DNA from 3 places in the Paenibacillus sp. P46E genome. Region 3 is predicted to be linked to each of the others. Evidence: riboswitches for the same ligand, from Rfam matches in the RefSeq annotation. Region 3 holds a riboswitch; each other region holds the start of a gene.
What was found. Region 3 has a riboswitch for cyclic di-GMP ahead of A3849_RS01375 (transglutaminase-like domain-containing protein). Riboswitches for the same ligand answer to the same signal wherever they lie in the genome.

Region 1 (4,609 bases), on a different contig from region 3:
TTGCGGAGAACGAAATGTATTTGAAGTACAACGAATTAACATCAAGCGCAACTTCGGTATTCATTTCCCACCGATTATCAAGCACTCGCTTCTGCGACCGAATACTCTTTCTTGAAAATGGTGAGATCATCGAGGAAGGCAACCATAGTGAACTTATGAAGCTTGGAGGCAAATACGCCGATCTCTTCAACCTCCAAAGTCACTACTACAAGGAGGTTGTGGAAGTATGAGGCATTTGATAGATGATATTCGCTACATCGTCAAAGGACTGCAGGAAATCCGCCGAATCCGTCCATGGCTGCTTTCTCTGATTGTTCTCAGAGCGATTTTTGATGCGGTCTCTCCCTTTGTCAATATTTATATGTCTGCGCTTATTATTGACGGTATCGTCGACGGGAAATCCTTTCAATCTTTAATCGAGTACGCTGCCATTACCATATCATTAAATTTAATAGTTGCTCTGATTATCAGATTAGTGAGCAGACTCATCTCTACTTTAGAGGCGGAGTTTAAACACCAATATGAAATGGGATTGAGCCAGAAAATTATAGACATGGACTACACAAGCGTCGAAAATCCTGAGACACACCGTTTGAGAGAGAAGATTAACGAAATCCGCAATATCAACAGCGGAGGAATATGGAGGCTATTTTTTTCATATCAGGAGATCATCAAAAGTCTGTTTGTCATTGTCTTCTCGGTAGTGCTTACTTTTTCGTTGTTTACACTAAACGCCAGCCACGAATTGACGGGGATATACGGCTTTGCATCATCATCAATCTCTTCGATGATCTTGGGGGCGTGCATTCTTGCAAATGTTATGGTCAGTATGTACGCAAATGCAAACATGACTCAAAAGATGCATCAAACTGCGAGTGGAATCATCTCATTCAACCGGGTATTCAATTATTATTTTAACAACTATCTCCCTGCCTATCGCGCAGGAAAAGACATTCGGATCTATAATCAGAAGGCATTAATCGAAAGCGAATCTATGGCGTTGTACAATGACATTAATGTGGTGTTTAGCAAGCTGTCTAAAATTCAAATGAAATATTCGGGCAGTACTACGATTTCGACAGTTTTGATCACGACCCTAGTCTATCTGTTTGTCGGATTAAAAGCATTGGCGGGATTGTTCGGGGTTGGTTCTATTGTAAAGTATGTGGGAAGCATAAATCAGTTTACCGGCGCTTTTACAAGCTTCATGACTGAGCTCGCTGTACTTCGCGCAAATAACGAAAGTATGAGGATCTATTTCGACTTTTTAGATATCCCCTCAAAAATGTACCAGGGTTCGCTCCCCGTTGAAAAGCGTGCGCTATGCGTTGATGGCGATAATGATTACGAAATCGAGTTTCGAAATGTCTCCTTCAAATACCCTTCGTCAGAACAGGAGACGCTTCGTAACGTATCGCTCAAATTTAAAGTTGGCGGAAAGCTCGCGGTTGTGGGTATGAACGGAAGCGGTAAGACAACCTTCATCAAGCTGCTTTGTCGGCTATATGATCCGGCTGAAGGGGAAATTCTACTCAACGGTATTAACATTAAGAAGTATAGTCATGAAGAGTATATGTCGATTTTTTCGGTTGTTTTTCAGGATTTCAAGCTGTTTTCATTCAGTTTAGGTCAGAATGTAGCGACCAGGGTCGATTACTCTAAGGCCAAGGTTGAGGCATACCTAACGGAAGCGGGCTTCATGAAGCGGTATAGCACAATGCCGAGCGGAACTGAAACATGCTTATACAAGGACTTTGACGAAAAGGGTGTAGAAATCTCCGGTGGAGAAGCGCAATTAATTGCGCTAGCACGCGCGCTGTATAAGGATGCACCGATTATCATCCTTGATGAGCCGACTGCCGCACTCGACCCGGTAGCCGAATTTGAGATTTATTCGAAATTTAACGAGATCGTCGGCAATAAAACGGCAATTTACATCTCGCACCGTCTATCTAGCTGCCGCTTCTGCGACGATATTGCTGTATTTCACGAAGGCGAGCTAATTCAAAGAGGCAGTCATGATGCGCTAGTTTCCAACAAGAGCGGAAAGTACCATGAGCTATGGTATGCTCAAGCGCAGTATTATGAGGTAAATAATGACGTTGTGGTAGAACAGAACAGCGTATCTAAACATCTTAACATGTGACATCGGCGAATTGTGGATTTAACAAGCCACGGTTCGGCTCCATATGGAGTATTAGTGAAGACACCTTAAGGGGTGTCTTTTTAGTTTTAGTGGCTGTTTTGAATTATACGTGGCGTTGAGATGAATGGTGCCATACAGAAATGTAAAAATTGGTTGTAACACTCAGCAGTATAAATTATAATTAGTGTCAGCTTGTAGATTAATGTCGAATAATGTATTTTCTTTCAGATAATCTCAATAATAATAGGGCACACTCGTTGAAAAACGGGGTCGCAAAACTACAGGGGCTATTACATTTCCAATTTGGATATGTTATGCCAGCCAGTTACCGAAGGCAAGGAAACCTCTCCTTTTCGGGAGAGGTTTTTTGTTGCAATGGGCCTGATTCATAAGGTGGGGGAACATTGAGTATATTTAAAAAGTCGATTGTATTTATCATAGCTCTGATTATTTTTGGACTACTAGGTAATATGCTCAACCTATCCCTATTGCTGGGGGTCAATTTTATCTTCGGTAGTATATTTACTTTTTTGATATTGCGGATATATGGTCTTAAATGGGCTTTAGTGGCATCGGCTATTGTAAATGGTTACACTTTGTTTCTTTGGAATCACCCTTACGCTATGCTTGTTTTTGTGCTGGAAACTTTATTTGTCGGCGTCTTCTACAGAGGGAAAAGGATTGTTCTTATTGATAGCCTATATTGGATGATTTTAGGGATGCCTCTCATATGGGTATTCTATCGTTATGCCCTGGATATGAATTTCACCGCTTCCTTGCTGGTTGTGCTTAAGGATGCCGTGAATGGTATTTTAAATGTACTGATTTCCAGTTTAATCTTTACTTATCTGCCTCTTATTAAATGGCCATCATTCCAAAAACGCAAGATGTCGAGCTCTCTTCATGATGTGCTTTTCAACATATTTGTCACGTTTGCCTTTATAACTTTGCTTCTGGTGACGGTGATGATCGGTCATGAACAGTATCACAACATGAATGAAAAAATAAAGTCAGAGACTGAACGAGATTCCGCTATCATCCGCAATGATCTCACAGAGTGGGGAGAAGTTCATGTTGCCGCAGTGAATACTTTATCGATGGTGGCGGCTGAGAATAGGATGGAAGAGATGGATTCACTGCAGCGCCAAATGGCTTATCTACTGGCGTTATATCCGGATTTTACTACTTCATACATTGCTGATCGCAACGGAGTTACAAAGCTGTTCTCTCCATTACTAAATAACAAAGGAAATTCAACGATTGGCTTAAACTTCTCGGATCGGCCTTACTTTGAATATATGAGAGAAAAACACCAATTCGTTGTTTCCGATGTGTTTCTTGGAAGAGGTTGCGTTGCCGAACCCATTGTCGTTGTGGGCTCCCCTATTATGATTAGCGGCGAATTTACAGGGGCGGTCGTAGGTGTTCTAAATCTTAACTATGTTACAACGGAGTTAAAAAAGCTGGCGAATAATAGACTAATGAATGTCACAATCGTAGACCGGAATGACAGGGTTATTGCGAGTACTCGTGATGATCTGGCCGTTATGAACCCGTATAACTGGGCAGAAAGGGGCGAAGTAAGTGAAATAATTGGCGGTTTGTATCACTGGTTCCCGGATGCTATCAGAAATCCAATGAACAGATGGGGAGAATCCTCCTATTTCAAGATCATGACAATTCCGCAAATGGGTGATTGGAGTATTATTGTCGAGACACCGATTGCCCCCTATCGTGACCGCTTGTATAGCTACTACATAAAAATATTCAGTATTTTATTGGCCTGTGGATTGATATTTATTTTTATTTCTAATGTAATCAGTGAAATCATTGTTCGACCGATTAAGCTTTTAACCTACACAACCACTAATTTACCTGAGAAAATAGCCGAGAACCAGATTGTGAACTGGAAAGGCAGCTTTATAAAAGAAATTAATACGCTTATATCTAACAGCAAGGATATGGCCACCAGACTTCAAAGCATGTTTGCTGAGATTCAACACCTCGCCTATTACGACAGCTTGACCGGCTTACCCAATAGAGTCTCCTTTAATCAACGATTACAAGCTTACTTGGAGGAAGCCGGCGACCATGGTCATACAGCCGCAGTCCTGTTCATCGATCTCGATCGGTTTAAGATGGTAAATGATACATTCGGTCATATAAATGGCGATCAGTTATTAAAGCTGGTAGTTGTGAGGGTTCAAGAATGTCTTGGTCAGGATGCGATCCTCTCAAGAATGGGTGGAGATGAATTCATCGCCTTACTTCCCAATGTGACCCGTGAACAATCGGAACAAATTGCCCAAGCTGTTCTTGCGGCATTTAAGATACCCATTTCGCTAAGTGATCACGAGGTGTATACCACACCAAGTATTGGTATCAGCCTCTTTCCAAGGGATGGAGACAGTGGGATGGAACTTATTAAGAATGCAGATCAAGCGATGTACATGGTTAAAAAGG
Region 2 (4,609 bases), on a different contig from region 3:
GATTTGGTATGCCCCTTATGAGTATAATTCATTTCAATTATAACTAATTTTAATGTATCATTAGGTTGAAAATAGAACAAGAGGTGAATACATGCATCAGCAGAGGAAAACCATAGCCCTGCTTATCTTTCTGGTTATTGTCTGGGGCATCAATTGGCCTCTTTCCAAAATTGCCTTACATTACGCTCCGCCGCTTTTGTTTGCCGGCATCCGCACCGTGATCGCTGGTGTAATTCTTATATTTGCTGCGCTTCCGAAGTGGAAGAAGCTTGAGTTCAAGCGGCTGTGGCCGGTCTATCTGATTTCGGCTTTTCTAAGTATCGTCTTCTATTATGGCTTCCAGACCATTGGCCTGCAGTATGTGCCCTCCGGTCTGTTCTCGGCCATCGTCTTCCTGCAGCCGGTGCTGCTCGGTATCTTCGCCTGGATCTGGCTGGGGGAGAGCATGTACGGGCTGAAGCTGGCCGGTCTCCTGCTTGGTTTCCTCGGTGTGGCCTCGCTCAGCATCGGCGGCTTCAACGGGAGCATCTCGGTCCAGGGAATTGTACTCGCCTTGGCCAGTGCGCTCAGTTGGGCGTTTGCCACGGTCTATACCAAACGCAATGCGGCGCGGGTAGATATGCTCTGGATGACCGCCATGCAGATTATGATCGGCGGCATCATTCTGCTGGCCGCAGGGTCAGTGACCGAGAGCTGGGCGGATATCACATGGAATGCGGCTTTTATCTTGAACACCCTGTTTATTTCCGTATTTGTGATTGCCCTGGGCTGGATGGTATATTTCAATCTTATTAAGGATGGGGAGGCGGGCAGAGTAGGTTCGTTCACCTTCCTGATTCCGTTAATCTCCATCGGTTCAAGTGTAGTGCTGCTGCATGAGCAGATTACCTTGAATCTGGTGATTGGCCTCCTGCTTATTGTAAGCAGCATTGTTCTCGTTAATGTTAGAATAAGCCGAAGAACCCTAAGACGTCCTACTCATTAATTGGAGGTATACCATGTATATCAAAGCTTCTGAACAAACGGCGCATGATAACTACAAGCTGCTGATCGGCAGCATTATTCCGCGGCCCATTGCCTTTGTCACCTCGATGAACGAACATGGCGTAGTGAACGCCGCCCCGTTTAGCTTTTTTAATATTGTGAATGATGAACCTCCAATGATTATGATCTCCTGTGTGCGCAAGGCCACCGGAGAGATGAAGCATACCGCAAGCAATATTCTGGTGAATGGAGAGTTTGTTGTACATATCGTGGACGAGGATAATGTTGGCGCCATTAATCATACCTCGATCAATGCCCCTGAAGGCATCAGCGAGGTGGAATTGGCTGGACTTACGCCAATACCCGGGCAGATGATCCGGGTTCCGCGTATAGAGGAGTGTAGGATCGCCATGGAATGCCGTCTCGTACGGCATGTGGAGCTGGGACACTGCGATATGCTGGTCGGCGAAGTGCTCTGCTTCTATATAGAGGATGAACTGATTCAGGGCGGGCGCATTGACGCTGCGAAGCTGAAGCCGGTCAGCCGTCTTGCCGGAGCTTCATATGCGGCTATCGGCCGGACGTTTGAGCTGGAAAGACCCCAGTACGAATCTTGAGTGTCCGGCAAAGAGACCCTGCAGGATGCCGCCACGCGGCTCTGCAGGGTCTCTTTGTTTCTTTTGGCGATTCATGCTGTATGTAGAGGATTCTGGTGGTTATTCGACGGGGACAGCCCCTGATTCTTTGCATTTCTGTTTCAAGCTCTTGGCTGTAAAGATAACTCCTCCGTCAGGGTTAGCAATCTCCAAGGAATACCCGTCTATGGTTATTGATGCATTATGAATGGTGCTCGCTGTGATTTGTTGACCTGCCACAAGGAGCGATCCGGGAAGGGACTCTCCGCTGACATTCTGAGCTGTGATCGTTCCCTCTGCTTCCATAGCAGAGTCGGAGCACATGGAACCGTCCTTTGCAAAATAAATATCGCCGCAGGAACACAGCGTGCTACGGCCAATCCCTTCCCCATGAATATGAATATCTCCGCCGGATTTAATGATGCTGTTCAGTGCCCCCGAAATATCGATCCGGACTTGCTCCTCCTGCATGAGGGAGATGCCCTCGATAAGGTTTTTAAGCAGGCTCAGAAAAGAGCCTATTCCCGCATCCGTAATGAGGTCGGTAAAATGTCCGGGTTTCAGAAAGATATCCATCATGTGCCTCACAATTTTGGTATCCTGGGGGTAGTCAGCGCTCAAGTCCGACAACAGTTCCCGCATATCGTTAATTAAAAGGGGAAGATGATCATATTTGCTCTCCAGCAGCAGCATAATGACTAAGCCGTACTTAACGGTCTGCATCGTGGACTCGACCGTCTCGGCAAGGTTCTTAGCGGCTTCCCTCAGACTGGAGATCTCTTGGATCAGCAGCTCGGAAAAGCTGCACAGACGGTGGTGTGCGGCGCCGAACGCTCCGGCGTACAATTCACTATCGACTGCTTTGCCGCTGATAAATATACTGCCTGTTGCCGAGATTCTGGAGTGGTGAACGTCACCGTATATGTATACATTACCCAGGGCTTCAATAACCGTGTTCTTGTTCAGAGGATGAGCTGCAATAATATCTCCCGCGAACCTGATGGTGGCAGGTTCCACGGCATCATTCTGCGGAACCCTATAGGTTTGGGGGAAATCAATCGTTTTTACAAAGGTTCCGTATCCGGTAATGCGCGGTCTGCCTTTACAGCGGGCAGCGATCTGTCCCCCTGGAAGCAGTACCGCATAGTGTCCGGTCAATAGAGTAAGGTCCCGCGGTGGGGGCGGGGGAAGGACACCGCCATACACGGTGAATCCGGGAAGGCCCTCTTGGGGTGGGAGCTTCTGTGCAAACACTTCGCCTTCTTCTACAGTAAGGAATTCATAGTGGCTGGATTCATCATCAGAAGGGCAGGTCCCTTTGAAGGCATTGTCTATCTTCTTCTGAAACAGCAGCTCCAGTCTCGCATTGGTCCCGGGTACGGGAGCCTTGCCTTCTGCTATGCAGACAGGAAGATAGGTCGGGTTGTTCAGTTCTTCATAGAGAGCGGGGATGTTGAGCGAGCTGACAATGGATCTTTTCTCAAAGCCAGACATAATCTGCGCTATCGACAGAACGGACAACAAGGAATCACGGTTCATTTCTGCACGGACCGTGACATTGGCTGAAGCCGGACTGTTGACCAGATTCCAGGCATATCTTTCGGCACGGTAAAGCGTAAAGTACACTTTGAGCTTATCATCGGATACAGTAATCTGGTATTGTGGCTTCTCGCAAATCTCCCAGGTGAGATCATCTGCAGACGTGATTGGCGTTGGCTCTGTGAGGGTTTGGCCATTGATCTTAAGGATTACGGGATGGACAGCTGAAATTACAGCGGGCATGCCGCCAGGCAGAGGAGGCGTGATGAAAATTTGGTTGTTCTGGATAATGATAACGCCGTTCTTCGCTCTGTCTGTTCCGCCAAACGTCTGAGCATCCACAGAATAAAGATCCATGAGATTGTGCTTTCCAAGAAGCATGGAAGCAATGAACTCGTACCGTGAACGTTCGATAATATGCTGCGGCATTCTCGTAACCTCACTTTTCGTATAATCAATGGTATCTGTACAGAAAAGAACATCATGGAGCCGTGATGCGATATCTTGGGATATCCGACCAAATGGCGTCTCTATTGGCAACCTGGCGACCATAAAACAGCAATACCTGTACTCTTAGGCCCATGGCTTTGCGTCCTGTCCTTTCAGACAGTTTGCCTTTAGGAATAGATCAATGATATATACTCAGTACAAGGCCCATTAAATCGACTGTAATCGACAAAAAACTGGTCAATACTGGCACTCTGTCCAATAAAAACTTCAGTAAACAACATTAATTCTAGTACTTAAGTAGCGAATTTTCAACTGGAATAATTGATTTAGACTATAAATAATGATAAATGTAGCTAATTGTTGATTTATTGTAAATTAAATGTAATTAAGGATTTTTTCTATTTATTGAATTCTGAATTAAAAGGGGATTTTGCGGGGGAGTATGGCCGATATTCCAGAAAAAAAGGACGCTCCCAAGCCTAAAGCTTGTGGGAGAGTCCTTTTTGTATGAAGTGCATAGCGCGGGTAGCCTCTGTCTTGCTGTTCTGCGGTGCGGCTGATATCACCACGTAGTCGGCCTGTTCGATTTCCTCCAGCACCCGGTTCAGGTGGGAGAAGACCGCGCCGAGATCGCGGATGGAGGTCAGTGAGCATTGTCCCTGCAGCTCCGAGAACCAGGCTAGCTGAAGGTCGCGGGCCCGGCGCAATGACTCGGGAAGCGGATGCTGGCTTTCGGCATCTGAGAGTGTTTTGGTACCATAGAGAGCGATGCAGTCTGCGGTGGCGTTTACGATCTCCGCCATCCAGTCAGACGCGGCATGATGTGTTGGCAGCAACGCAATCTCTGAGCTGATCTCCTTGACATAGCATTGAATTTGCTTGAGATGTGCGGTAGCCTGGGAGAGTCCGCGAAGCTCGCTGCGGCACTGGTAATGCGTTAAGGTATAATGCAGCTCCTTTTGCTGCTGCTCGCTCCTCGCCAGCAGCGAAGCGGAACGTGC
Region 3 (4,609 bases):
CTGTCTGAGGGTAGAGTAGGGGACCAGGAGTTGAAAGCCGCCTGCCACACTGCTGTTGGGTCATTCTGGAAGAATACTATCATTACCCTGCTTAGCTGTCTGTTGTTCTTTGTAATTATTCCTGGCATCATCTATAGCCTGTCCTTTATCCCTGTACTGTCCGTCTCGGCGGATGGCTACACCTTCAAAGGCCTGATCCAAGCTCAGAAGAATATGTATGATTACCACAGCCAGCTTGTTGCCACCCATCCGTTCGCTTCTTCCTGGTGGGAGTGGCCATTCATGAAGCGGCCGGTATGGTTCTTCAGTGGGGGAGAAGGCCTGCCCGAAGGCCAGGTCAGCAGTATTGTCACGATGGGGAATCCGCTGATCTGGTGGACCGGAGTCTTTGCTATGCTGGCTGCGGTCTGGTTTACAGTGAAGCGCAAGGACAAGAACCTGTACATGATCTGGATCGGGTTCTTCTCGCAGTATGTACCGTGGATGCTGGTGCCGCGTGAGACATTCCTTTACCACTATTTTGCGATGGTTCCGTTCATGATTCTTGCCATTGTATATATCATGAAGCTGTTCGACAGCAAATACCCCGAAGCCCGCTACATGCGTTATGCCTATGTGGCCGGTGCCGCATTGCTCTTTGTATTGTTTTATCCCGTACTGTCTGGTATGCAGGTCAGTAAAGAGTATGTGGACGTTATGCTGCGCTGGTTCCCTTCCTGGGTATTCTAGTGGTCTAGCAATGTGTGTGAAGCAGCTTTATATCTTTTGATTAATATAGTAAATAACTAGGCATATGCTTCTATGGGCGGTGTTGTATGGAGCCGATCTGGAAGCATATGCTGACAAAACCTAGGTTTATGCTTCCGAAGCAAGTTTTGAACGAAGCGATTCGGATGGATGCATGGGCTCACAAAACTTTTAGGAGGAACAAAGGTGAAAGCCAGATATAGTGTAATTGTCCCCATGTTCAATGAGGAGGAAGTCATTCAGCATACGTATGAGCGTCTCAAAAAGGTAATGGACGGTTGCGGCGATTCCTACGAGCTGGTCTTCGTCAACGACGGAAGCCGGGACCGTACAGCCGAGATTATGCGCGGAGTCAGCCGTCAAGATGAGCATGTCAAGCTGATCGATTTCTCACGCAACTTTGGCCATCAGGTAGCGATCACGGCGGGGATGGATTATGCTGAAGGCGAGGCGGTCGTGGTTATTGATGCGGACCTCCAGGATCCGCCAGAGGTTATTTTGCAGATGATCGCGAAGTGGAAAGAGGGCTATGATGTTGTTTATGCCAAGCGGCTCAAACGCCACGGAGAGACTTTTTTCAAAAAAGCAACTGCGAAGATCTTCTATCGTTTGCTGAGCAGCATGACAAGTGTGGATATTCCTACAGATACAGGGGATTTTCGTTTGATTGACCGTAAAGTATGCGATGTGCTGCGCGGTCTGAAGGAGAAGAACCGTTATGTGCGAGGGCTGGTAAGCTGGGTGGGCTTCCGGCAGACCATGGTGGAATACGTCCGTGAAGAGCGTTTTGCCGGCGAAACCAAATACCCCCTGAAGAAAATGATCCGGTTTGCGCTCGACGGCATCACCTCCTTTTCCCATAAACCGCTGAAAATCGCCTCATATGTTGGCTTTTTTCTTTCCTTCTCCAGCTTCCTTTATTTATTCTTTGTTTTATTCCAAAGGGTTTTCACTTCTTGGACCGTCCCGGGCTGGGCTTCTATCGTTGGCGTCAACCTGCTGTTTAACGGTATTGTGCTCATGCTGCTTGGTGTAATTGGCGAATATATCGGGCGGATTTATGATGAGTCCAAGGATAGACCGCTGTATATCGTGCGCGAGACTAAGGGCTATGGTGACATAGATAGGGATGTAGAGCGCGCGGACATGCGGAAGGAAAGCGATTATGTTAAATAAAAAAATGAATGCAGGCTTTGTCCAGTTTTTGAAATTCAATGCCGTAGGCCTGCTGAATACATTGATTGATTTCGCTGTATTTACCCTGTTGCATTCGCTTGGTATGGTAAATACACCGGCACAGATTATTTCATACAGCACCGGTACAGCCAACAGTTTTATATGGAATAAAAAAGTGACTTTTAAGGACCACAACCGCGGGAGTCAGAACGGCTTTGACCGGATGCAACTGGTTAGGTTTATTGTACTTAACCTCGTGGTGCTGGGCATTTCGGTGCTGCTTATGCATTTGCTGACAGACCGCTTCGGTCTTCAGGTGCTGATTGCCAAAGTGCTGGTTACCGGTGTAACCGTGATTATCAATTTTTTCGGAAGCCGGAAATGGGTATTTTGAAAAGTCTACTTCAAATGTGGGGACAGTCCTTTCTGCCAGGGGCTGCACAAACTAACTTACGGAGGTGATGTTCATGCGCAAGTTCTCTTATCTTATTATTCTTGCCGGGATTCTGATTATGCTGTACCCCAAAGCTAACGAGTGGTACAACGATTGGCAGCAGCAGAAGCTGCTGGAAGAAGCTGAACAGGCATTTAGTGAAAGTGCGCCTTCAACGTCTCCGCCGTCCGATCTGAGCAAGCAGTACGCCGAAGTCACCCAGCTTCTTGCAGAGGAATCCTCTGGGGATCAGGCGGAGGCGACGGAACCCCCATCCCCTGAAATCCGGTTGGGTGGGAAGATCACAGGCATCATCCAGATCGATAAAATCAATCTGAAGCTCCCTATCCTGGAGGGCGCCACCAAAGCCAATATGAAACATGCTGCCGCTCATATGCAAGAGACTGCTGCAATTGGGCAGGTTGGTAATGCTGCGATTGCAGCACACAGATCAAGAACGGCCGGCCGGCTTTTTAACAGATTGAATGAAGTTGCGATCGGCGATAGCATATCCGTACAGACAAGTGGGCATGATTACCGCTATGTAGTATACGATATCTCGATTGTTGAACCTACGGATGTTTCCGTCTTGAATGGCCGGGGTGATGACAAAATACTCACACTAATTACTTGTGATCCATTGGTTAATCCAACCCATCGGCTGATTATCCACGCTAAGTTGTCCTAATTTCGACAAGCAGGGGCTCGAAAATCCGGTATTGTAAAAATTTTATCAATAAATAATGGGAATCTAGTGATTTAGATCTTGTATATAGAGATGAATATGGTAGTATATAACTATAAAAGCTAAGCACGATAACGGCAAACCTATCGAAAGGTAGGGACGCAAAGCTAAAGGGCCTTCCCTCAATGGATGGCAGCCAGCTACCGAATGAAGAGGCTTTTTTTGTTTAGTCTTAATATGAATCTAGTAGATCACTTTTAGAAGTGAGAACAGATAAAGCTTATACGATAACGGCAAACCTATCGAAAGGTAGGGACGCAAAGCTAAAGGGCCTTCCCTCAATGGATGGCAGCCAGCTACCGAAAGGGGTTTTATCCATGAAAAAGATCTATCTTATGTTATTGACACTGTTTGTAGTCGTCACTTCCGTCCAAGTAGGCTCGGCAGAAGCTGCCAGCACGGAAACAGGCTGGTTAAATACATCACAGCTGAACCAAGGTGTAATCGCAGTATCTTATGACGTACCGAAGGACAAACGTATTAAGCTGATGATCACCAAGGACAATAACAGCTACACTTACAATCTATATGCATCGAAGCCAACTGAAACTTTTCCATTGCAGCAAGGTAATGGCTCTTACAAGGTTTCGGTTTTGGAGAACACTACCGGCAACAAATACAAAGTTGTTTCTTCAGAAACAGTAGATCTGAGCCTGGACAATGCTAACGCCGTATATTTGAGCTCTGTACAGAATGTGAAGTGGAGTTCTTCCGATAAATCAGTTCTCAAAGCCGCCCAGTTGACAGAGGGCTTGACCACCGACGAACAAAAGGTGAAAGCAATCTACGACTTCATCGTTTCCAATGTGAAATATGACTATACTCTGGCCTCTACGGTTACGACAGATTATATTCCGAACAATGATAATACACTCATCACCAAAAAAGGTATTTGCTACGATTATGCCTCATTGTTCGCAACCATGCTTCGCAGTCAAGGTATACCTGCTAAGCTGGTAATGGGGAACACGAGCTATGTGACTTCCTACCACGCTTGGAATGAAGTTTTGATTAACGGCAAGTGGGTAACTATTGATACTACAGTCGATGCTGGACTGGGCAAGAGTAACCAGGCTACAGGATTGATTAAAGTAGCAAGCAAATACTCAGCAGCTAAGTTCTACTAATATAAGTAGAAGTGACATGAATATAAGCTCGACTTGAAGATAACTCACTTAAAAATTAAGTGGGTTATCTTTCTTTTTTAAAAGGGTTGCTTTTTCATATGACAATAGGGTATTATAAGTAAGCGTTGTTGGAGCACTGCTAAGCAAATGCGAATGACTAAATAAGTAATTCAAAAAAAAGCTTGCATTACTCGGCCAAACGTGATATATTATAAGAGTTGCTGGTGACGAGATAATCGGCGCCGACGACGAGCTTGATCTTTGAAAACTGAACAACGAGTGAGTGGGATTTCACGCAAGTGAGATCCAAAAATAGAGAATATTTTATTCTCGTCAGATGTTTCAAAATGAGCAATCGCTCTTTCTAAATACCAATTTGGA

Region 1: linked by a shared signal. The riboswitch ahead of A3849_RS06255 (bifunctional diguanylate cyclase/phosphodiesterase) and the one ahead of A3849_RS01375 (transglutaminase-like domain-containing protein) in region 3 are both predicted to bind cyclic di-GMP.
Region 2: linked by a shared signal. The riboswitch ahead of A3849_RS04295 (flagellar assembly protein A) and the one ahead of A3849_RS01375 (transglutaminase-like domain-containing protein) in region 3 are both predicted to bind cyclic di-GMP.

Annotation. Positions count from the first base shown of each region.
Region 1 covers NZ_LVYZ01000027.1:70,556-75,164, forward strand. Annotated here, with positions in the region: gene A3849_RS06245 (ABC transporter ATP-binding protein) at 1-230, shown strand, start outside; gene A3849_RS06250 (ABC transporter ATP-binding protein) at 227-2,146, shown strand; cyclic di-GMP riboswitch class I at 2,384-2,479, shown strand; gene A3849_RS06255 (bifunctional diguanylate cyclase/phosphodiesterase) at 2,551-4,609, shown strand, end outside.
Region 2 covers NZ_LVYZ01000014.1:163,510-168,118, forward strand. Annotated here, with positions in the region: gene A3849_RS04285 (DMT family transporter) at 92-985, shown strand; gene A3849_RS04290 (flavin reductase family protein) at 999-1,601, shown strand; gene A3849_RS04295 (flagellar assembly protein A) at 1,701-3,587, opposite strand; cyclic di-GMP riboswitch class I at 3,691-3,784, opposite strand; gene A3849_RS04300 (FUSC family protein) at 4,088-4,609, opposite strand, start outside.
Region 3 covers NZ_LVYZ01000002.1:116-4,724, reverse strand. Annotated here, with positions in the region: gene A3849_RS01395 (glycosyltransferase family 39 protein) at 1-729, shown strand, start outside; gene A3849_RS01390 (glycosyltransferase family 2 protein) at 934-1,923, shown strand; gene A3849_RS01385 (GtrA family protein) at 1,913-2,317, shown strand; gene A3849_RS01380 (class D sortase) at 2,391-3,044, shown strand; cyclic di-GMP riboswitch class I at 3,168-3,249, shown strand; cyclic di-GMP riboswitch class I at 3,324-3,405, shown strand; gene A3849_RS01375 (transglutaminase-like domain-containing protein) at 3,419-4,228, shown strand; partial or broken rRNA gene A3849_RS01370 (16S ribosomal RNA) at 4,602-4,609, shown strand, end outside.